2 linked regions of the Botrimarina mediterranea genome follow. The protein of the gene in region 2 interacts with the protein of the main gene of each other region in a pairwise test. Links are inferred from orthologs where the notes say so. Each region holds a gene or a part of one and is shown on either strand. Other genes may lie near its edges.

Region 1 (10,603 bases), 4.0 Mb from region 2 along the record:
GGCGGAAGCCTGCGGAGCCCCGCTGAACAGCGTAATCGCCGCCTCGACGCGCTGATTCAGCGAGTCGAGTTCCGACAGCAACCGCTGCTGACGCTCATCGATGGCCGCCAGCCGTTCGGCGGGCGTGGGGCCATTCGCGGGGCTGGGAGGCTGCGACATCAGAAGCCGGCGCGGAAAGCTTCGCGACGGCTCTCCGGCGGCGTCGCAGGGAAGAGAATCGACCGCCGGACGGCCAGGCCCGCAGCCCCTGTGGGGCCCAGGGGGATGAGTCTTCCCCCCGAGGAAGCCGGTCGTGCCGGCCGCTGGAAACGGGGGGAATAGGCGGGCTATTCCGCCGCCAGTAAGGCCAGCAGCGACCTTCGGCAGAGACCACCCCACCGGCAAAAGCTCCAGAAACCGGGTGGCGTCCCGGACGAGAAGGCGTTATTCTTCCGGGTCTGCCGAAGCCGCCACGGCTCGGCCGTAGAACCCCATCCCCCGGCGGGCGGCCAGAAGCCCTTCCGCCAAGCGTCACCGGAGCGAGCGACAAACGTGGTTAAGCTGACCCTTCGCGACAAAGAGACGGCTCAAGAAGCCGTGCGGCGGTTCCGCAAGTTGGTGGAGCGGAGCGGCATCAAGAAGGAAATGCGGATCCGCGAGTTCTACGAGAAGCCCAGCGCGACCAAGCGCCGCGCCAAGATCCGCGCCCAGCGCCGCAACAAGCGTGAGCGCACCGCGCCCCGCGGTTGATCCTGCGACCCGCCGCCAGGCGCAGAACGCCCGGCGCCGAAGCTGACAGCGAGAGCCGAATAGGCCTCCGCCAGTCGCCCAATGAAACAAACGCGGCCCGCGTCGGGATGCTCCCGACGCGGGCCTTTCGTTTGGGATGAATGGCAGGTACCGCCTGTGTCGCCCCCGTCCCTTTGCGGGACGGTCGTCATGTCAGAACGCGGCCGTCGCCCGGATGAAGAAGCCGTCGAACATCATCATGTTCGCGTCATCCATCGAGTAAACCTGGCTCGGGCTCACCGAGTAGTTGTACTCCGTACGATGCCCCAGGTCGTGCCAAGCCGACAGCAAGTATCCGGCAGACACCGACAGGTTCTGTGTGACATAGCCCGTGAGGCCCGCCTCGATCTCCGTTACCGGAATGACCTCGGTGGTCGTGATCGACGTGTCGGTGAAAGTCGTGCCCGACACGCCATGCTCGACATCGCCTAACAGCAGCGAGATGTCGCCACGGAGGTAGGCGCTGAGCACGCCGGTGCGGCCGAAGTAGCGACGACCCGTCAGGCCGAAGCGGAGGCCGGCGCCGTCGAAGTTGACGGTGCTCTCCGCGAACCGGTTGGGAACGTTGCTGGTCGAAGCGCGGGTCGTGCCGTAAGCGAGCGAGCTATCGACACTGGCGAAACGGACGCCGCCGCTCCAGGTAATGTCCCACGCCGCACACGGCTGGCAACAAGGGTCGCAGCAGTCGCCGCAGTCGCCGCAGCCGCTTTGCAGCGGGCATCCCAGCGGAATCGTCTTGGAGAAGCCAATGTCGTAGTTGTCGACGTTCACCTTGGCCCGTCCGTACACTACGTCGCCGTCGCCGAGGGCGAGCTCATACGGCGCGTAGTAGATCGTATCGGTATTGTCATTCGGGTTTGGGGGCGACGTGAATCCGCCGTCGCTATTGAAGTTGGTGTAGGTGAAGCGAACCTCGCCACCGCAATTGCAGAGGCGATAGCCACCAAACACGCGGTAAGAGCTGCCGTAGTCCATGTCGAACTGGTGAAACGTCTCCAGGTCGTTCGCCAGGCTGTACTCCCGATAGGCGGTTGCTTCGGAAAACGTGCCCCGCACACTGAGCCACTCGGCCCCCACGAAGACCTGACCACCGCCGCCAACGCCACTGCCGCAATAGCCCAGGTCGCACGTCCCGCATTCGTCGCCGATCGGGCCGCAATCGCAGCTGGCCTGCTGCACCGCGTTGGCCAACGCCATGTCGCTATCGAACTTGGCGGCTACGGCGCCCTTGTCGATCGACTGTGCCGAAACTCCGCCCACGAAGCCGGCGGCTAGCAGGAGCGCGCACGCTCCGCGCATGAGAATCGTCATCGGTTATCCCCCCCGGGTGTTTTGTCGTTTGGCGACGTCTCGGCTGGCGGCGCCGCTGGCCTTCATCAAGCCAGGGCGGCCGCATTGAGGGACGTTACACAACGTCCCCACTAGGGCCCGAGCCCGCAGGATCGCCAACTCCTTCCCAAGAATCGGAATCGGCGCAACGCGTCTTGCGTGCATTTCGAGATTTACCGGCGCAATCGCTCGTGCTGGAACAATCGGCCCAACCGGACCCGCCACGGGTGGAGCAAGCAAGCGTCATGCGTAACGAGTCGAGAGGACGCGTCCACCCCGCGGTTTCGCCCGATCCGTGACGCGAGGCCCCGGAGTGAGGCTCGCTCTAGGGGCAACTCCGAGGGCTAACGCTCAGACGTTCTACGGCTGTGGGCCTTGAGTGGGTTGGGTCGGCGAGACCAACCGCGCCGCCCCCCCCCTCATGGGTGGCATCGCCAGGAAGGCCCCTAGCAGGCCGCCTACGGCGTCTAACGCCCCAGCCGACAAAACCCCGAGGAGGGCGCCAAGGGGCGTCTACTGGCCCTCTCCGTGGCTGTAAACGCATGTCCATGACCACGCCGGGCTGCCTTGCCGGAAGACGACTCCTCAGCCCCTCTGAAGGTGTATAGAAGTCTCCCTCGTTGCTGATCCCCCTCCGGAAACGAAAGAAGCCCTCTCCCCAAGCGAATGGGAGAGGGCTTCGAAGGTCGCTCGGGGCAATCGCTCCGTCCTTTGAACGGCAGCCCCAGGGGGTCGTCGTGCTAGAGGCGCCCAAGCCACGGCACGACAACTGAAAGCGAATCGGACGGGCTAGGCCTTGCGGCGAGCGACAACCGTCGCGGTCGCCAACGCCGCCAGCATGCCGGCGGTCGGTTCGGGGATCTCGGGGAAGCCCACCGGCACGTCCGGAAAGACGTCGATCGGCTGCATCACCGAATAGGGACGCGGCGTCGTTAGAAACCCAGTCGTCGCGTCCGACATCGAATAATTCGGGAGCGTCGTCGAGGTAGTCTGACTGGTTCCCACGTAGCTCATCTTGATCACCGAGTTGCCGGTCGTGTCGGCGCCGCCGTTGGGCGTAAAGAAGACCGAGGGGTAATCAGCGAACAACTTCATGCCACCGACATCGGTGTCGCGATCGATATCGACCTGGAATCGCACCACCTCGCCCGGTTGCAGGCCGCCGCGGGCGCTGAAGTCCACGAGCAGCGTGTCACCGCCGTCTTCGATCCCTGTGGCGAACTCGATGTCCGGCGTTGAAAAGCCCGTCAGCGCGTACTCGCCGTTGGCCGTGAACGGATAGGAGTTAGTCTCTTCCTTCCGGAAAAAGACGTTCGAGAAACCGTAGTTCTCATCACCGATCGACATGCGGAACGTCTCTACCGCAAACGGGGCATTGGAGTCGTTCTTCAACTCGATAAACGGCATGTTGTACTCGTAGACCTGTGTGGCCCAGCCGGTCCACAGCGCAGTCATCTTGTCGTTCATACCCATCGGGTTAGCGAGGACCGTCTCCAGGCTGCTGAAGTTGATCGTCGTCTGGGCAGCAGCCGGCGCGGTGATCGCCACGAGGGCGAGCAGGCCGGGTAATAGTAGGAAGGGTTTCATCGGTGGGCGCCTCAAGTTGGCCCGTGCCGGCTCAGCCAGCGTCGGGCGGGTGGGTTTCAACGGAGCGAAATCTTCTCGGAGGGGCGTTGGTGAGCGTCGTTCTGCGTAGCGCGGGCGGTTCACCGGAGAACGGACAAGGGGCATTCCCCAAAGCCGCGGGTGGGTTGCCGGCAGAAGGCCTGGCTGCAGAAGAGTCCGGCGGGAGGAGACGCTGGCGCCACGGAGGCGAGAGGTCTCAGCCGCTTCGCGTCGAGCGCATCGCAACCCCCTTCGGGCTTGCCACAGCGCGCATCGCGAGCGGGTTATCGCGGCCGAGTCGAACGGTCGCGGGGCCGGTCTGGCTAGCTGAATCCGCGCGATCGATGTCGCACGAGATAACTGGAAGGCTTCGACCCAAGAGCCCGTTAGAGACGGGCAAGAAGGGCTGTTCGCCATCCACAGAATGCCAGAGGCCGCACGACGGATCGCTCCGCCGCCGCCGGATTGACACTCACGAGGACGACTCCCAGCTTAGGGTGAAAACGGGTCACAGACGCTGTGCAAAACACAACGCCAGCCAGTTCAGAATAGACGTCCGGAAGGCCGTGTCAACGACTTTTCACGCCCGTTTCCGTGAAGGGCGGACTATTTAGGCGGCCAGCCGCATTCCTGGCAGATTTGACGGATTCGAGTGACAGATCATCGCCAATCCAGCCCTAAGTCCAGCCCCACCGCCGAATGGGTTAGCGCCCCGACGCTGATCCGATCGACGCCGGTTGCAGCGATGGCGCCGATCGTGTCGAGCCGCACCCCGCCGGAGGCCTCAAGCACAACGCCCGGCGCCTCCGCCGCGCGGATGGCGACCGCCTCACGCAGTTGGTCTAGCGACATGTTGTCGAGCAGCACCACGTCGGGCCCGGCCGGCAGCACGTTGCGTAACTGCTCCAGCGAATCGACCTCGACCTCGATCACCCGCCCCGGCTGCTTATCCCGCGCCCGACCGACCGCGTCGGCAGGGGTCATACCGGCCTCGTCGGCTAGTGCGAGGTGGTTGTCCTTGATCATCACCGCGTCGTAGAGCCCCGTGCGGTGGTTCACGCCGCCGCCGCAGTGCACGGCAAACTTGTCCAACAGCCGCCAGCCCGGCATGGTCTTGCGCGTGTCATAGACCTTCGCCGCCGACACGCCGACCGCATCGACGTGCCGCCGAGTCAGCGTCGCGACGCCGCACAATCGACTCATCAAGTTGAGCGTCACGCGCTCGCACCGCAGCAAGTCACGGGCGCTGCCTTCGAGCTTGCCGACGACCGTTCCGCGCTCCAGCGCGTCGCCATCATCGGCCGCGGGAAACCACGACGCGTCGGCGCCCGCTTCTTCAAGCACTAGCGCCGGCAGCCGCACGCCGGCTGCAACGCCCGCCTCTCGCGACACGATCGCCGCTTCGCCCCGCCGTTCGGCGCCGACCACCGCGAGACTCGTGATGTCCCCCGCGTCGCCCAGGTCTTCGCGCAACGCCATCCGGACCAGCTCGCGGCAATCGCGAACAAGGCTGACGTCCCATTCAACGGTTCGAAACTTCGCAGCCATCTCTTCGCCTCAAGGAGAAAGAACCACAGATGAACACGGATAAACACCTCCTACATTCTCATCGGTGTTTATCCGTGTTCATCTGTGGTTCCCCTTATAACCCAAGGAGTTGCTCGAACTCTTCTTCCGTCACAACCTTCACGCCGAGCTTCGCGGCTTTGTCGAGTTTACTGCCCGCTTTCTCGCCGGCGACCAAGTAGTCGGTCGAGCCGCTGATGCTGCTGGCCGCTTTGCCGCCGGCTTTGGCGATGAGGTCGTGGGCTTCGTTGCGGCTGTGGCGTTGGAGAGTTCCTGTTACCACGAGAGTCTTACCTAACAGCGGGCCGCTGCCAGCCGCTTGCGGCTTAGCGTCCTCGCTAAGTTTGACGCCTTCGTTGCGCAGGTCCTCGATGATGGCTTGGCCCGACTCGCTGTGCAGGTAGTCGTGAAGCGATTTGGCGATCTCGGGTCCGATGCCCGACTCGGCGCCGTTGATCTTGAAGTTCTCGATTTCCGCGACGCTCGCCGCCGTCAGCGCGTCGATCGATCCGTAGTACTCCGCAAGGATGCGTGAACCGCTCGAACCGACGTGGCGGATCGCCAACGCCGCCAGGACGCGCGTCAAGCCGCGGTCCTTCGCCGCTTCGATGCCGGCGAGCAGGTTATCGACCTTCTTGGCGCCCATGCGTTCGAGCGCCAGCAGCTCGTCACGCTTCGTGTGCAATCGAAAGAGGTCGCCGTAGGTGTGGACGAGGCCGGCGTCGAGGAGTTGCTCAACGACCTTCTCGCCGAGCCCCTCAATGTCCATCTGCCCGCGACCGGCGAAGTGGATGAGGCGTTCTTTGAGCTGCCCCGGGCACTCGGCGTTGGGGCAGTAGCGGCCCGATTCGTCAAGCTCTGATAGCGGCGGCGGCTCGGCGATCGTCTCCGGCTCGCGATCCTCTTTTGCGGCGAGTTGCTTCTCGCGCTCGACGCGTTTGGCCCACTGGGCGATGTCGTTTTGCCGCCGCTGGTCGTACTCCATCTCCAAGGTGTGGCCGCAGATCGGGCAGCTCGTCGGCAACTCAACCGGCTCGTTGCGATCCGCGCGCTCTGGGTCGAGCACACGCACCACTTGCGGGATAATCTCCCCCGCCTTTTCGATGATCACGGTGTCGCCAATCCGGACGTCCTTGCGCCGCAGCTCGCCGACGTTGTGTAGCGTCGCGTGCTGCACCGTCGTGCCGGCGACGAAGACCGGCGTCATCTTCGCCCGCGGTGTGAGCTTGCCGGTCTTGCCCATCTGCCACTCGATCTCCAGCAGCTCGGTGGCCGCTTGCTCGGTGGCGTATTTGTAAGCGAGGCGCCATCGTGGGAACTTGCTCGTGTAGCCGAGCCGCTCTTGCAGTGCGAATTGATTCACCGTGACGACAACGCCATCGACGTTGTACGGTAGGAGGTCCTTCTCCTTCTCGAACCAATCGACATAGCCGACGACCTCTTTGATTGTGCCGAATTGCTTCGACAGCGGGCTCGTGATCAACCCGAGCTTCTGCGCGGCGGCAACCAGTTCGACGTGCGAAGCGATGTTTACGTCTTCCGACAGCTCACCGTAACCGTGCAGCACGAACCGCAGGCCACGGCGTTCGACGTTCTTGGGGTCGAGTTGCTTAAGCGTCCCCGCCGTGGCGTTGCGTGGATTGACGAACAGCTCCTTGTCTTCCGCGGCGAGCTCGCGGTTGATGCGGTCGAACTCCTCACGCGGCATGTAGACCTCGCCACGCACTTCAAGAACTTCGGGCGCGTCGCCTTCGAGCACCAGCGGCACGCTGCGTAGTGTCCGCAAGTTGTGCGTGATGTCGTCACCGCGATAGCCATCGCCACGCGTAAGGCCCTGCACGAGCACGCCGCGTTCGTAGCGCAAGCTCGCCGCCACGCCGTCGACCTTGGGTTCGGCGACGTAGCCGCCCGGCAACGGATAGCCCTCGGCCGCCGCCGCGGCGAGGCGGTCGGCTCGCTGTTGTTGCAGCGCTGTCCGGTCGCTCGCTAGCGCCTCACGGCTCTGCTTCGACTCCGCGTCGCGTTTGCCTTTGAGATCGGCGTCGCGTTCGTCGAGTTCCTTCAGCCGCTCATTGATCTGTTGAAGCTCCGGGTCGAGCGCCTCGAAGCAGCGCTGCGCCCAACGCGTCAGCTCTTCCTCATCATACGAGTTATCGATCGAGTACATCCGCCGCGCGTGGGCGACCGTTTTGAAGCCAGCGATCGGATCGCCGCCAACACGCTGCGTCGGGCTGTCAGCCGTGAGCAGCTCTGGATGCTCTGCTTCCAGTGCGCGCAGTCGCTCCAGCAACGCGTCGTACTCACGGTCCGAAATGCTCGGCGCCGCCTCGACGTAATAACGCCGATCGTGCTCACGAATGATCTGCCGGAGGCGTTGAATCTCTTCCACTTCTTTTTAAGCCGCAGATGAACGCGGATAGACGCAGATGTTTGTAAGCGCTTCGAACCTGCCCCGCCAAACCGCATCCGCGTTTATCCGCGTCCATCTGCGGCTAAAAAACAGCGGCGGTGGCGGGCCGCTTGGCTGCGGGGTATCGTACGGGACTCCCCCGAGGACAGCCACGCCCGCTATGCCCGTCTCTCCAGAATCCGGCGCCCCCGAAACTGCCGAAGCGGCTGCCCCCCTCGACGTGGACAACGCCGTGATCCGCGTCCAGGGCGCCCGCACGCACAACCTGAAGGACGTCGATCTCGACCTCCCGCGGAACGCCCTGATCGTCTTCTGCGGCGCCTCGGGGAGCGGCAAGACCTCGATGGCGATCGACACCCTCTACGCCGAGGGTCAGCGCCGCTACATCGAGAGCTTCAGCGCGTACACGCGGCAGTTCCTCGAACAGCTCGACAAGCCCGACTGCGAACGGATCGACGGCCTGCCGCCGGCGATCGCGGTGACTCGCTCCAGCGGCTCGCGCTCGAACCGAGCGACGGTCGCGACGGCGACCGAGGTGGCCGACCACTTGCGGGTCCTCTTCGCCCGCATCGGCGAGATCGTCTGCCCGGATTGCAAGCAGGTCGTTCGTCGAGACACGGTCGATTCGATCGTCGACGCGCTCGGCGGCCTCGCCGAGGGCCAGAAGGCGATGCTCGGCTTCGAGGCAAAGCTCGATGACCAACCCGCCGCGCGCGTCGCCGACCTCGTCGAAGCGGGCTACGTCCGCGCACTGGTGGGCGACGAGGTGGTGTCGCTCGCCGACCTTGCGCACAGCGAATCAATTCCCGAGAAGCTGACGGTTGTCGTCGATCGCTTTGTTGGCGGACGCGTTGACGCGGATCGTTTGGCGGAATCGATCGAGACGGCGATTGCTGGCGGGGATGGAGCGTGTGTCGTGATCACTCCGACGACTAACGTCGCCGGCTCGCCTACGTCCTCTAGCCTCCAGCCTCTAGCCTCTAGCCTCTCCTTCGACACCCGTCTCCGCTGCAACGGCTGCGCCCGCGAATTCGCGCCGCCCGAACCGCCACTGTTCAACTTCAACAGCCCCCTCGGCGCGTGCCCCGCCTGCGAGGGTTTTGGCAGCGTCGTCGAGACGGACATGGACCTCGTGGTCCCTGACAAATCGCTCTCGCTCCGCCAAGGCGCCGTCGCGCCGTGGCGGACACCGGCTTATGCACATGAACTCGAAGAGTTGATTACGCTCGCGCCCGATTATGGCATCGATGTTGATGCCCCCTATTCGACGCTGCCCCCCGAAGTCATCCGCATGATTGTCGAGGGCGTCCCCGAGCGTAACTTCGGCGGGCTCAACGGTTTCATCCAGTGGCTCGAACGCCGCAAGTACAAGATGCACCTGCGGGTGTTCCTCAGCCGTTGGCGATCGTACCTGCCGTGTCCCGAGTGCGGGGGCGACCGGCTGAAGTCCGAGGCCCTCGCGGTGAGGGTTGGAGGGAAAAACTTTGCCGACATCTGCCGGCTCGAGGTGCGCGAAGCAACGGCGTGGTTTGACCAACTTGTCCCCCTCCCTTTTAGGGAGGGGCTAGGGGAGGATCTGAAGTCTCCAGCGGAGGGAGCGTTATCTAGCCCATCTCGCGTCAACGCGGAGAAGTCACAATCAGAGTCCACTCATGATGAACGCGTACCCCCTCCCCCCGTTTCATCTAAGAACGGGCCTTTCTCCAAAGGGAATGGGGATACGACGGCGCTCACCGCGTCGCAAGCCGAAATCGCTCGCGCTGTCCTCATCGACGTCACTTCACGGTTGCGTTACCTCGAAGAAGTCGGCGTCGGCTACCTGACGCTCGACCGCACGCTGCGGACGCTCAGTACGGGCGAAGCGCAGCGTGTCGCGATGACGACGACGCTCGGTTCCAACCTCGTCGATATGCTCTACGTGCTCGACGAACCCTCGACCGGGCTGCATCCAGTTGATGTGGCGCCGCTAGTCAGCGCGCTGAAACGGCTGCGGGACCGCGGCAACACGGTGCTGGTCGTCGAGCATGAAGAAGAAGCGATCCGCGCAGCGGACCATGCCGTCGAGTTCGGGCCGCTTGCCGGCATCGAAGGGGGCGAGATCGTCTTCCACGGACCGCCCGATAGACTCGCTGACGAGAAGCAGAGCCGCACGGGCGATTGGCTCTCGGGGCGGCGGATGGTCTATCGCACCGCCGAGAATCGCCGGCCACCCGAGCAAGGCAAACTGACGCTTCTCGGCGCGTCGGGATCCAATCTCGTTGGCGCGAGGGGCGCTGGCCTCGACGTCGAGTTCCCGCTCGGCGTGCTGACCGTCGTCACCGGCGTCAGCGGCGCCGGCAAGAGCAGCCTCGTACGTCGCACGTTGTTTCCGGCCCTCGAATCGCGTTTACACGACGGCGCCAACATCACCGAGGCAAAGCACGAGGCCGACCAGCCGCTGCCTTACACCGACCTCTTAGGTTGGAAGCAGCTCGACGACGTGGTGTTCGTCGATCAGTCGCCGATCAGCCGATCGCCGCGGTCCAATCCGGTAACCTACGTGAAGGCGATGGACCCGATCCGGGCGTTGTTCGCCGAACTGCCCGACGCCAAGGCCCGCGGCTACACGGCGAGCCACTTCAGCTTCAATGTCGATGGCGGCCGCTGCGAGGCGTGCCAGGGCGCCGGCTACGTCGAAGTCGATATGCAGTTCCTCGCCGACGTGACGATGCGTTGCCACGAGTGCGAGGGCCGCCGGTTCCGCGACGAGGTGCTCGAAGTGCACTACCGCGATCGAGACATCTCCGAAGTGCTAGAGATGACCGTCCACGAGGCGATCCGCTTCTTCCGCGGCGAGACGAAGGTCCAGCAGCGGCTGCGGCCGCTCGTGGACGTGGGCCTCGATTATCTCAAACTCGGCCAGCCGGCGAGCACGCTATCAGGAGG
Region 2 (10,957 bases):
CGCCGCACGCAACCAGTTCCCGCAAGCGCGGAACCGATTCGGAGATGTGCGACGCGGAGAAAGAAGGGCGACGCTAAGCCGCGGGCGGCCCGCGTGGCCGCATGGCGCGCCACTTCGATGACGATGCATCGACGCGCGTCGAGAGTCGCCCCAACTCCGTCGGGGGAGCAATCGACAGAGCCTGCGCGATCGAGAGCGTCGCAACGACGCCCGGCACAGCAGGCGGGCACACGTGGTCGTGAACGTCGCCACTGGCCGCCCTGTAACCTGGCGTCCCGCCGCTCAGCGGCTTAGCGGTCGGCTCCGAATCAGCAACCGGGAACGGATGCCAGTGAGCCAGCTCCCCCGCCCCATGGCTATGGAAGTAAGCTCCCCCCGCAACGGCCTCGCCCGTTGTCAGGCCCGAAAGCCAAAACGCGGAGTGCGTGAACGCGTCCTTCGTCGCCGCGCCGAGACACAGCGAAAGCGCGACCGCCAAGCGGATCGCGAAGCCGGCGATGGACCAAAGGCGGGACACGGGACCAACACTGTCGCACGCAGCGAACGATCCGTCCAGCTTCCGCGGCCCGAATAATCCGCGAGCCGGGAGCCTCAGCGGATCACGTCCGCGAACGCCTTCTCCGTCGCCGCCAGCGCCTTGGCGCCATGCTCGCCGCCGATCACGACGCTGACGCGCACCTCGCTGGTGCCGATCATCTCGACGTTGATCCCCGCGGCGCTCAGCGCCCGGAAGATGCGCGTCCCGACGCCCGTGTGGCTGCGGACGCCGACGCCCGTCACCGACAGGATCGCAACGCCCGGGTCGAGGCTCACCTCGCCGCCGATCTTCTCCGCGACCTCGGCGACGATATCCGCGGCGGCCTTGGCGTCTTTCTGCGGCACCGTGATGCCGACGCTCGTGAGGCCGTCTTCACCGATCGACTGCACGATCAGGTCCACCATCACGTCCCGCGCGGCGATCGCCTCGAAGATCTGCGCCGCGACGCCCGGCGTGTCGGGCACACTCCGTAGCGAGAGCAACGCCTGCGATTCGTCGATCTCACAACCGTCGATCCGCAGCTCTTCCATCGCTTGCAGCCTCGCGATCACCGCCTCGGCGTCGGCGGCTTTCGCCTCCTTCGCGGCGGCGAGCGAGTCCTCGATCGTCGCGGGGCTCGACGGCGTCTTGCCGAGCTCGAACTCGCGGTGCACCACACGCAACGCCTCTTGCCCCTGCTCGCGCGCCACGAGGCACGAAACCTTGATCGTGCTGGTCGAGATCGCATGAATGTTGATGCCCGCGTCGGCTAGCGCGCGGAACATCCGCCGCGCGACGCCGGGCTGGCTCGCCATCCCGAGACCGACGACCGAGACCTTCGACACCGGCTCACCAACACGGACCTCACGGGCTCCAACCGCCGCGGCAGCCTCTCTGGCCGCCTTCTTCGCGGCGTTCAGCTCCGTGTCGAGCACCGTGAACGAGATGTTCGCCCGCCCATCGGCGCCGCGGCTCTGCACGATCATGTCGACCGACAGGTTCGCCGCCGACAACGACTCCAGCAGCGCCAAGCTCACGCCCGGCTTATCCGGCACGCCGGCGATCGTCAGCTGCGCCTCGTTCTTCGTTAACGCCGCGCCGCTCACCGCGCGGTCGGCCGCCTCGCTCAGCGGACCGATGATCGTGCCCGGCACGTCGGTGAAGACGCCCGAGTTGCGCACGTGGATCGGCACGTTGAACTTCTTGCCGAACTCAATCGACCGGCTGTGCATCACGCCCGCGCCGAGGCTTGCCAGCTCCAGAATCTCGTCGTGCGACACGCAGTCCATCTTCCGCGCGGCCGGCTCGATCCGTGGGTCGGTCGTGAACACGCCGTCCACGTCGGTGTAGATCTCGCACATGTCGGCGCCGAGCACCGCCGCCAGCGCCACCGCAGTCGTATCGCTGCCGCCGCGGCCGAGGGTCGTGATATTGAGGTTCTCGTCGATTCCCTGGAACCCCGCGGCGATCACAATGCGGCCAGCATCGAGGTGCGCGCGAATGCGATCTGCCCCGATCGAACGGATCCGCGCCTTGCCGTGCGCGCTGTCGGTGCGGATCTCCATCTGCGCCCCGGTAAGGCTCACCGCCTGCCCACCCAGATCATGAATCGCCATCGCCATCAGCGCCACCGACACCTGCTCGCCCGTCGAGAGCAGCATGTCCATCTCCCGCGCCGGCGCGTCTTCACAAACCTGCGCGGCGAGATCGACAAGGATGTCCGTCTGATGCCCCATGGCCGACACGACCATGACCACCTGCGCCCCCTGCTGCTGCGCGCGGAGCGCCCGACGAGCGGCGGCACGGATCTTCTCGGCATCGGCAACACTGGTGCCGCCAAACTTCTGAACGATAAGTGACATAGGGGAACCGCCAAGTCGCCAAGAGCGCCAAGGATCGCCAAGGAAAGTTAGGTAAGTACGATTCTCTTGAAGCCGTCTTTAAGTAACGGCACGTTGAAGTTGATCAGCAGACCCAGCTCAAGACTGGTCGCACGAAGGTAATTGAGGACTTGAGCATGATGGATCGCATGAAGCAAATCGACGGACTTCAATTCCACGACAACAAGACCACCAATCAAGAAATCAAGCCTCGCATCGCCGACCGGCACTCCCTTGTAAGTAAGAGCAACGGGATGTTGTCGGGCGAATTCGATTCCTCGCGCGGATAGCTCGACTTCCAAAGCTCTTTCATATACCGATTCCAAGAATCCAGCACCAAGGACGCGATGGACTTCAAGAGCAGACTCCCAAATCTGCTTCGCCAGTCGATCGGCGGCTTCACTAGGCTCATGCACTCTTGGCGTTCCTTGGCGCTCCTGGCGTCTTGGCGGTTCAGCTTCCTTTGATAAACCAGCGCATCGCATCCCAACCATTCGGGAACGCCAACTCGGACGCCGCCGCCACTTTGTCGTCGTAAGACGCAGCCCCGTCGGCCTCGATCCCTTCGCCCGCCAAGCACACGGGCACGTCGCCGTGGGTGTGCTTCTTGGTGCTGAGAAACGTCGGGTGGTCGGGGCTGATCATCATGCGCCACGGCTCGCCGCGTTTCTCTAGCGCCTCGACCAGCGGGCCGACGATGTGGCGGTCGATCTCTTCGATCGCCTTCACCTTCTCGTCGGCCCGGCCTTCGTGCGACGCCTCGTCCGGCGCCTCGACGTGGACGCAGACCATATCGTACTTGCCGAGCGCGTCGATCGCGTAGCGGCCCTTGGCCGCGTAGTCGGTGTCGAGATACCCCGTGGCGCCGGGGACTTCGATCCGGTCCCAACCCACCAGCGCCGCGATGCCGCGCAGCAGGTCCACCGCCGTAATCATCGCCCCCTTCGGCCCGAACTTCTCAGCGAACGGCTGCAATGTGGGGGCCCCGCCCTGCCCCCACAGCCAGACGCTGGTCGCCGGCTTGTGTCCCTCGGCGACGCGTTTCTTATTGACGGAATGGTCAGCGAAAATCCGCTCCGAAGCCTCCATCAAATCCACCAGCACCCCGCCGCCGGGGCCCTTCGGGTGGGCGTCGTGGATCACCAAGTCGGTCCAATCGTGCGGCGCCTGAGTGCGGGTGTCGTTTGAGAACGGCGCCGCCAGCTTGTCGCCACGCCAGATCAAGAGGTTGCGGTAACTAACGCCCGGGACGAACTCCAAGGCGCCCCGCCATTTCGGATCGCTAGCGACCTCGTCCTGCAACGTCTTCAGCAGCGCCGCCGACTCCTCCGAAGTGATATGGTCCGCCGTGAAGTCCACCATCACCGGACCGTCGCCATGATCCTCGACGGTGACCGTGTTGCAACGAACCGCCCAATCCCCTTCGCCCAGCTCGATCCCCTGCGCAGCCGCCTCCATCGGCGCCCGGCCGGTAAAGTGCGCGAACGGGTCGTAGCCGAGCAGCGAAAGATTCCCAATCTCACTCCCCGCCGGCAGCGACTTAGGCGTATGGCAAGCCCGCGCGACAACGCCCCGCTTCGCGAGCGCGACCATGTGCGGTGTCGCAGCCGCCTCCAGCGGCGTCTTACCACCGAGCGAACCCTGCGCCTCATCGGCGGCGCCGTCGGGGATGACGATTACGTATTTCATAAGGATTTATTCACCACAAAGGAACCAAGGAACGAAGGGTGCTACCGCACCACTCGTTTGATTCCATCTTTGAAATGCGGGACGTTGAAGTTGAGTAAGAGGCCGAGGCGGCAATTGGTCAGCTTGAGGTAGGTAAACAGTTGGGCTTCGTGGATGGGAGCGAGTTGTTCCACTGCTTTGAGTTCGACGATGACTCGTTTGTCAATGAACAAGTCCATCCGTAGCCCAGCGTCGATGATCTCGCCGTCGTACTCGATCGCGAGCAGCGGCTGACGCTCAAAAGGAACTCCACTCTTCGTCAATTCCTTATCAAGGCAGTGCTCATAGATCGACTCGAGCAAACCAGGGCCAAGCTTCGAGTGAACACGAAAGGCCGCGTCCAGCACTACCCGAGCAAGTGCCTCGTCCCTTTCAGCGATCGGCTCAAACCTGCCCACAAAACCCTTCCCGTTGATCCGTCCTTCGTTCCTTAGTTCCTTTGTGGTTAATTCTCTTGCGAACTAACCAACAACGCGCAGCCGTACCGGCCCCGCCGCGACGGGTTTCAGCTTGCCGATCGCTTCGCAAGCCCGCGACACGGCGCCCTCGGTCGTCTCGTGCGTCATCAGCACCAGCGGCACCGTCGCCGCTTCGCTTGCTTGTTGCTGGAAGCTGGCGATTGAGATCCCCTCGGCCGCCAGCGCCGCGGCGATCTGCGCGAGGACGCCCGGCTCGTCCGCCGCTTCGACACGCAGGTAGAACTTCGCCAGCGCCTCGGCCGGGTCGGCCACCGGCGTGCGGTCGGACTCGGCGCTCCACAACTTGAGCGTCTGGAACGTCAGCCGCGTGCGGCCGACGGCCGTGTCGATCAGGTCCGCGACGACTGCGGAGGCGGTTGGCATCTGCCCCGCGCCTGGCCCCTGTAAGAACAGCTCGCCCACCGCGTCGGCTGTGATTCGCACCGCGTTCATCGGCCCCGACACGTCCGCCATCGGGTTGCCGTTTTTCACCAGCGTCGGGCCGACCGAGAGTTGCAAACCCTTCGCCGTAAGCTCCGCAACGCCCAGCAGCTTGATCGTATATCCCAGCTCCTGGGCCATCTTCACGTCGGCGAGGTCGAGCGTGTCGATCCCGGTGCGCGGGATCGCACGCCAGTCGGGCCGCGCGCCGAACGCCAGGTGTGCGAGGATCGCCAGCTTCTGCGCCGTGTCGGTCCCATCGACGTCCATCGCCGGGTCGGCCTCGGCGTAACCGAGCCGCTGCGCCTCGGCGAGCACGTCGGCGTACGGCGCGCCCTCGCGATGCATTTTCGAGAGGATGAAGTTGCAGGTGCCGTTGAGGATGCCGGTGAGCGACTCGACCTGGTTGGCCGACAGACATTGGCTGAGGTTGGCGATGATCGGGATGCCGCCGGCGACCGCCGCTTCGAAAGCAATCGTCCGCCCCGCCGCCCGCGCCGCGTCGAACAGCTCGGGCCCATGGGCCGCGATCAGCGCCTTATTCGCCGTCACGACGTCCTTGCCCGAATTAAGCAAAGCGAGCACCACCTCGCGGGCGCGCTCGACGCCCCCCATCAGCTCGGCGACGACGTCGATCGACGGATCGGCCACGACCGCGTCGATGTCGTCCGTCAGCACTCCGTCGGGGACGTCACAGCCCCGGGGCTTCTTGGGGTCGCGGACCGCCGCCTTCTCGAGCCACAGCACCCGTCCCGCTTGCCGAGCGGTCCGGTCTCCATGGTCCAAGAGAATCTGAGCGACGCCCGACCCAACCGTGCCGAGTCCGATGAGGCCAATCTTGGTCTTTTCCACAACAGCGTCGATGGGGCGGGGGTCGTAAAAGACCGGTGTCCGGGGCTAGAAACCAGACCCGACAGTAGAAGCACGCTGCGCCCGAAGGTCAACGGACGGCGAGGTTTGCGCTCGCGTAGAGTAGAATAGAATCGTGAACAGGGAATCCCGACCGACCTTACTTCACCTGCGGATGGCGTCGAGCAAGTACTGCAGCGGCGCAACAAGCAGCTAGGACGCCACTAGTGGGCTCCGGCACGGCTATATAAATGCCGCCGCTATAATAGTTGTCGTAGAACTGATCCGGCAGGTCCTCGCTAAACACCGTCCGCTTGAAGTCGCCAGTCGTGGCGTCGAACTCAAGCAGGCTGGCGGTCGTGAACGGCCCGTACGGCCCATTTGCGCCGCCGTGAACCGCGCGTAGCACAACGATATTGCCTCTACCGTCCTCGAACGCCCCAGTAAAGAGGCTTCCGACGGGACTTCCAGATGACGTCAAGTCCACCTTTTCCAGCAATGATTGTCGGGGCAGCGCAATCGCAGTCGCTGGAACGACGAAACTACCCTGCATCGGGCTTCGGAATGCGCTAACATCAACCGAATAGCTATAGCGATCGTTCGGCTGACTGGTAAGAGGATTCGTGTTCTCAAACGTTACAGCAACCTCGCCCGACGGCAAAAGTTCGGGCGTGAAGAAATCCAACGGTGACATCTGAGAATCTGATATATAAGGCAGGACGGAAACGACGGAAGGTCCTCCGCTGAAATCTTTCGCGAATCTCATTAGAGCAGCCCTCGACTCGACGTACGTCGATGCATTCGGTGTGCCACTGAAGAGGTCGGCGTATCCTACCCCATAGAGATAGCCATCGGGGTGGAACAGCACCTCCCCCGCGAGTCTCGCCGTCGTTTCAAATCCATCTGGGGTGAGACTGCAGCCTTGACTCCCGCAGCGCGACTCGTAGGGGCCGTATCCTGACGACCAGAAAGACTTTCCCTCAGGGGTGGCTGGCTGGTTGCCATAGAGCGGCAATCCTGAGAAAGCGTCGAAACCGTAGAGGCTATGGCTACCCAGGTCATGCGTAACGACCATCAACTTGGCGATCGGCGCCAGCGACAACGACACCATCGCTTCACCGAGGACGGGCGTTGCATCGTTTGGGGTTGGATTAGGGCTCGGGTTTCTCGACGATCCGTATTCGATCAGACGTACCCCGTCATCGCTGTACCGTACCGCGCTGGTTCGGGTGTTGAGGATGTAGTCCGCGAGGCAGGTACTGCTCGTCGCGAGGACGGATAGCAAGGCAGTGCTCGCTGCGAGGCGTCTCATCGGCGGGCTCGGATCAAGTTGAACGAAAGTAGTCAGAAGCAAACGTCACGAAGACGAGCGAGGGGCGATCCCCGAGAAATCGACTCGAAGTGTACACCCACAGAGCCTCTAAAGTCAAAGTTTGCAGTGGTTTGCGCTCAGCGCGCCCGGCGATAGAATCGCAAGACTTCGGCGAGCCGGCGACGCGAGTCGTCGGAGCTGCGGCTGGTACCCACTTCACTCCAACGACTCGCGTCGCCGGCTCGCCATCGCTCTACTCTCCGCCTTCGCCCTCCCGCCTTCCCCCTTCGACCGCTCGATGCCCCGCTACAACCCCGCCACCATCGAGCCCAAGTGGCAAGCCTTCTGGGAAGCCGACAACACCTTCAGCGCGCCGCGGTTGCCGGACGATCCGCAGAAGAAACTCTACGCGCTCGACATGTTCCCTTACCCGTCGGGCGACGGGCTGCACGTTGGGCACCCGGAGGGGTACACCGCCACCGACATCGTCTGCCGCGCGCGACGGATGCAGGGGTACTCGGTCGTCCACCCGATGGGCTTCGACGCCTTCGGCCTCCCCGCCGAGGAGCACGCCATCAAGACGGGCGAGCACCCGCGCGTGCAGACCGAGAAAAACATCGCGACGTTCCGCCGCCAGTTAAAGATGCTCGGCTTTAGCTACGACTGGGACCGTGAGATCGCGACGACCGATGTCGAGTACGTCCGCTGGACGCAGTGGATCTTCCTGAAGCTCTACGACACTTGGTTCGATCGTGAACAGCAGAAGGGCCGGCCGATCGCCGAGCTGGAGATTCCCGAAGACGTGCAGGCGATGGGCGAGGACTTCGCGCGCCGCTGGGTCGATGAGCGCCGGCTGGCGTACCAAAGCTCGGCGCCAGTGAACTGGTGCCCCGCGCTCGGCACGGTGCTCGCCAACGAAGAAGTGATCGACGGCAAGAGCGAACGCGGCGGCCACCCCGTCGAACGCCGCCCGCTACGCCAATGGATGCTCCGTATCACGTCGTACGCCGACCGCTTGTCGGCGGGGCTCGAAAAGCTCGATTGGCCCGAGGGCGTCAAAGCACTGCAGCGGAATTGGATTGGGCGGAGCACGGGCGCGGAAGTTGATTTCCGAATCGCGCAAACAAACTCAACATCGCAATTAGCCCCCGGCCGTTTATCGATTGAATCGGCACCGGGGGCTAAATCTGATGGCGAGGTCAAATGGGGCGATAAGCCTGCCGACGGCGTCCTCCGCGTCTACACAACCCGCCCCGACACGCTCTTCGGCGCGACGTACATGGTCATCGCGCCCGAACACCCGTACGTCGAGCGTTTGACCACACCCGACCAAGCGGCCGCGGTGAAGGCCTACGTCGAAGCAGCGTCCTTCAAGAGTGACCTCGACCGCACCGAGCTGGCGAAAGACAAGACGGGCGTCTTCACCGGCTCGTACGCGATCAACCCAGTAAACGGTGAGCAGATCCCAATCTGGATCGCCGACTACGTGCTCATCAGCTACGGCACCGGCGCGATCATGGCGGTCCCGGCGCACGACGAGCGCGACTTTGAGTTCGCGAAGAAGTTCAGCCTGCCGATCAAAGCGGTCGTCGATCCAGGCAGCGACCTAACTCAAAAGTCCATCCAAGTCACAGGTAAAACAAACTTTCCTTTACAGACCGCAAGTGGCGGCCAGGTTCAAATCCATCCCAATCGAGTTAGCGTCACAGAAACTAGGACAAGCAGGAAAGCGGTCCTCAGAGGAGAATTTGTCTATGCAGGCGAAGGCGTAGCGATCAACTCCGGTGAATTCGACGGCACGCCAACCGCCGAGTTCAAAACTAAGATCACCGCTTGGCTGACCGAAAAGGGCGTCGGCAAAGAAGCGGTCAACTACAAGCTCCGCGACTGGCTCTTCAGCCGCCAACGCTTCTGGGGCGAGCCGTTCCCGATCGCCCACGAACTCGACACCGACGGCAAACCCACCGGCCTCATCCGCACCGTCGCCGAGTCGGACCTCCCGGTCGATCTGCCGCACCTCGAAGACTTCAAGCCACACGGCCGCCCCGAGCCGCCGCTCGATAAAGCTCCCGCGGAATGGCTCTACCCCGTCATTGACGGTGTTAAGTGCAAGCGCGAGAGCAACACCATGCCGCAGTGGGCCGGCAGTTGCTGGTACTACTTGCGCTTCCTCGACCCGAAGAACAGCGACTCGCCGATCGACCCCGAGATCGAGAAGGCGTGGATGCCGGTGGACCTCTACATCGGCGGCGCCGAGCACGCCGTGCTGCACCTGCTCTACTCGCGGTTCTGGCACATGGTGCTCTTCGACCGCGGCGTCGTCAGCACGCCCGAGCCGTTCCAGAAGCTCGTCAACCAAGGGATGATCCTCGGCGAGAACGGCGAGAAGATGTCGAAGAGCCGCGGCAACGTCGTCAACCCGGACGAAGTCGTCCGCGAGTACGGCGCCGACGCGCTCCGGCTCTACGAGATGTTCATGGGCCCGCTGCCCGACTCGAAGCCGTGGAACATGGAAGGGGTCGCCGGCGTGCGGAACTTCCTCGGCCGCGTCTGGCGGCTGATGATCGACGACCGGTCCGAAGAGATGACGCTCGCCGCCGAAGTGTCCAACGCCGAGCCCACCGCCGAGCAGCTCCGCGTCACGCACGCCACGATCAAGGCCGTCACCGAAGACATCGACAAGCTGTCGTTCAATACGGCGATCGCGCGGATGATGGAGTTCGTCAACTTCTTCACCAAGGAGACGTCCCGCCCCAGGGCATGCCTCGAGCCCCTGGTGCTCATCCTGTCGCCCTTCGCGCCGCACTTGAGTGAAGAGCTGTGGTCGGCTCTGGGACACGCTCAGACGCTCGCCTACGAGCCCTGGCCGGCCTTCGACGAAACCCACCTGGCGACCGACACGGTGGAGATCGTCGTCCAAATCAGCGGCAAAGTCCGCGGCAAAGTGAGCGTCCCCACCGGCGCCGACCAAGCTGCGATCCTGGCCGCCGTCAAAGCCGACCCCAAAATTGGCGAGCAACTTGCCGGGAAACAAATCGTCAAAGAGATTGTCGTCCCGGGTAAGCTGGTTAACCTCGTCGTGAAGGGGTGAGAAACCGCCAAGACGCCAGGAGCGCCAGGATCGCCAAGAGCTGACAACACGCTGTCGATTTTTCCTGAACGGGAACCGTTCTGTAGGAGGCGTCTCCGACGCCGATTACGCGCACCATGCCGCATCGATCCCAACCCGCCGGAAGACTCTCCAAACTCCGCGAAGGTAGAGTTTCCCAAGCCTGGGAATGCTACATGGTCACCAAGGTCTTCAAGGACCGGCAGCGGCTAGGGTCGGATTCCGCCAATGCGAAGATCCTCCTTGGCAGCCTAAATCATCTCCGGGCAACTGATCGGATTAAGCTCTTCGCGTTTTGCCTGATGCCCGACCACCTTCATGTGGCTTTCTGCTTACTGCCGGGCGAGGAGTTGTCGGAGGTGGTTCGAAGCTTCTCAAAGTTCACCGCCCTTCAAATCAATCGACACCGTTCGAAATCGGGAAGTGTTTGGCAGGAAGGCTTCCACGACCGGCATTGTCGCGACCGCGATGAACTCGTATCGCTTTGCGAGTATATTGAGCACAATCCGGTCCGCGCTGGGCTTGCTGACGTGGCGTCTGACTGGGAATTCTCCTCGGCGTCGCTTCTCGGCAACGGCATGCTCGATCGAGAATGGTGGCCGTAATCGGCGTCGGAGACGCCTCCTACAGATGTTGATAACGTACCTCAGATAAAAATCCTCC

What was found.
Region 1: the proteins of Spa11_RS03725 (region 2) and ligA interact in binary tests that used the Escherichia coli proteins (3 or more experiments, as listed by UniProt). The link is inferred for Botrimarina mediterranea from one-to-one orthologs.

Annotation. Positions count from the first base shown.
Region 1 is NZ_CP036349.1:4,928,431-4,939,033, forward strand. Bases 5,002-7,967 are described here. They hold ligA (NAD-dependent DNA ligase LigA), read right to left. Parts: upstream 7,658-7,967; coding sequence 5,345-7,657; downstream 5,002-5,344. Other genes in these bases: nadC (carboxylating nicotinate-nucleotide diphosphorylase), read right to left, coding at 5,002-5,250; uvrA (excinuclease ABC subunit UvrA), read left to right, coding at 7,839-7,967. Also shown: Spa11_RS23090 (hypothetical protein), read right to left, coding at 1-159; rpsU (30S ribosomal protein S21), read left to right, coding at 532-729; Spa11_RS18970 (Lpg1974 family pore-forming outer membrane protein), read right to left, coding at 922-2,079; Spa11_RS18975 (hypothetical protein), read right to left, coding at 2,887-3,684; more of nadC, read right to left, coding at 4,363-5,001; more of uvrA, read left to right, coding at 7,968-10,603. UniProt on the Escherichia coli protein: DNA ligase that catalyzes the formation of phosphodiester linkages between 5'-phosphoryl and 3'-hydroxyl groups in double-stranded DNA using NAD as a coenzyme and as the energy source for the reaction.
Region 2 is NZ_CP036349.1:939,657-950,613, reverse strand. The notes cover bases 7,157-10,476. They hold Spa11_RS03725 (leucine--tRNA ligase), read left to right. Parts: upstream 7,157-7,483; coding sequence 7,484-10,276; downstream 10,277-10,476. Other genes in these bases: Spa11_RS03720 (REP-associated tyrosine transposase), read left to right, coding at 10,393-10,476; Spa11_RS03730 (hypothetical protein), read right to left, coding at 7,157-7,158. Outside these bases: Spa11_RS03760 (hypothetical protein), read right to left, coding at 74-517; Spa11_RS03755 (aspartate kinase), read right to left, coding at 592-2,379; Spa11_RS03750 (GxxExxY protein), read right to left, coding at 2,427-2,813; Spa11_RS03745 (cofactor-independent phosphoglycerate mutase), read right to left, coding at 2,851-4,086; Spa11_RS03740 (GxxExxY protein), read right to left, coding at 4,128-4,472; Spa11_RS03735 (homoserine dehydrogenase), read right to left, coding at 4,587-5,876; more of Spa11_RS03730, read right to left, coding at 6,034-7,156; more of Spa11_RS03720, read left to right, coding at 10,477-10,899.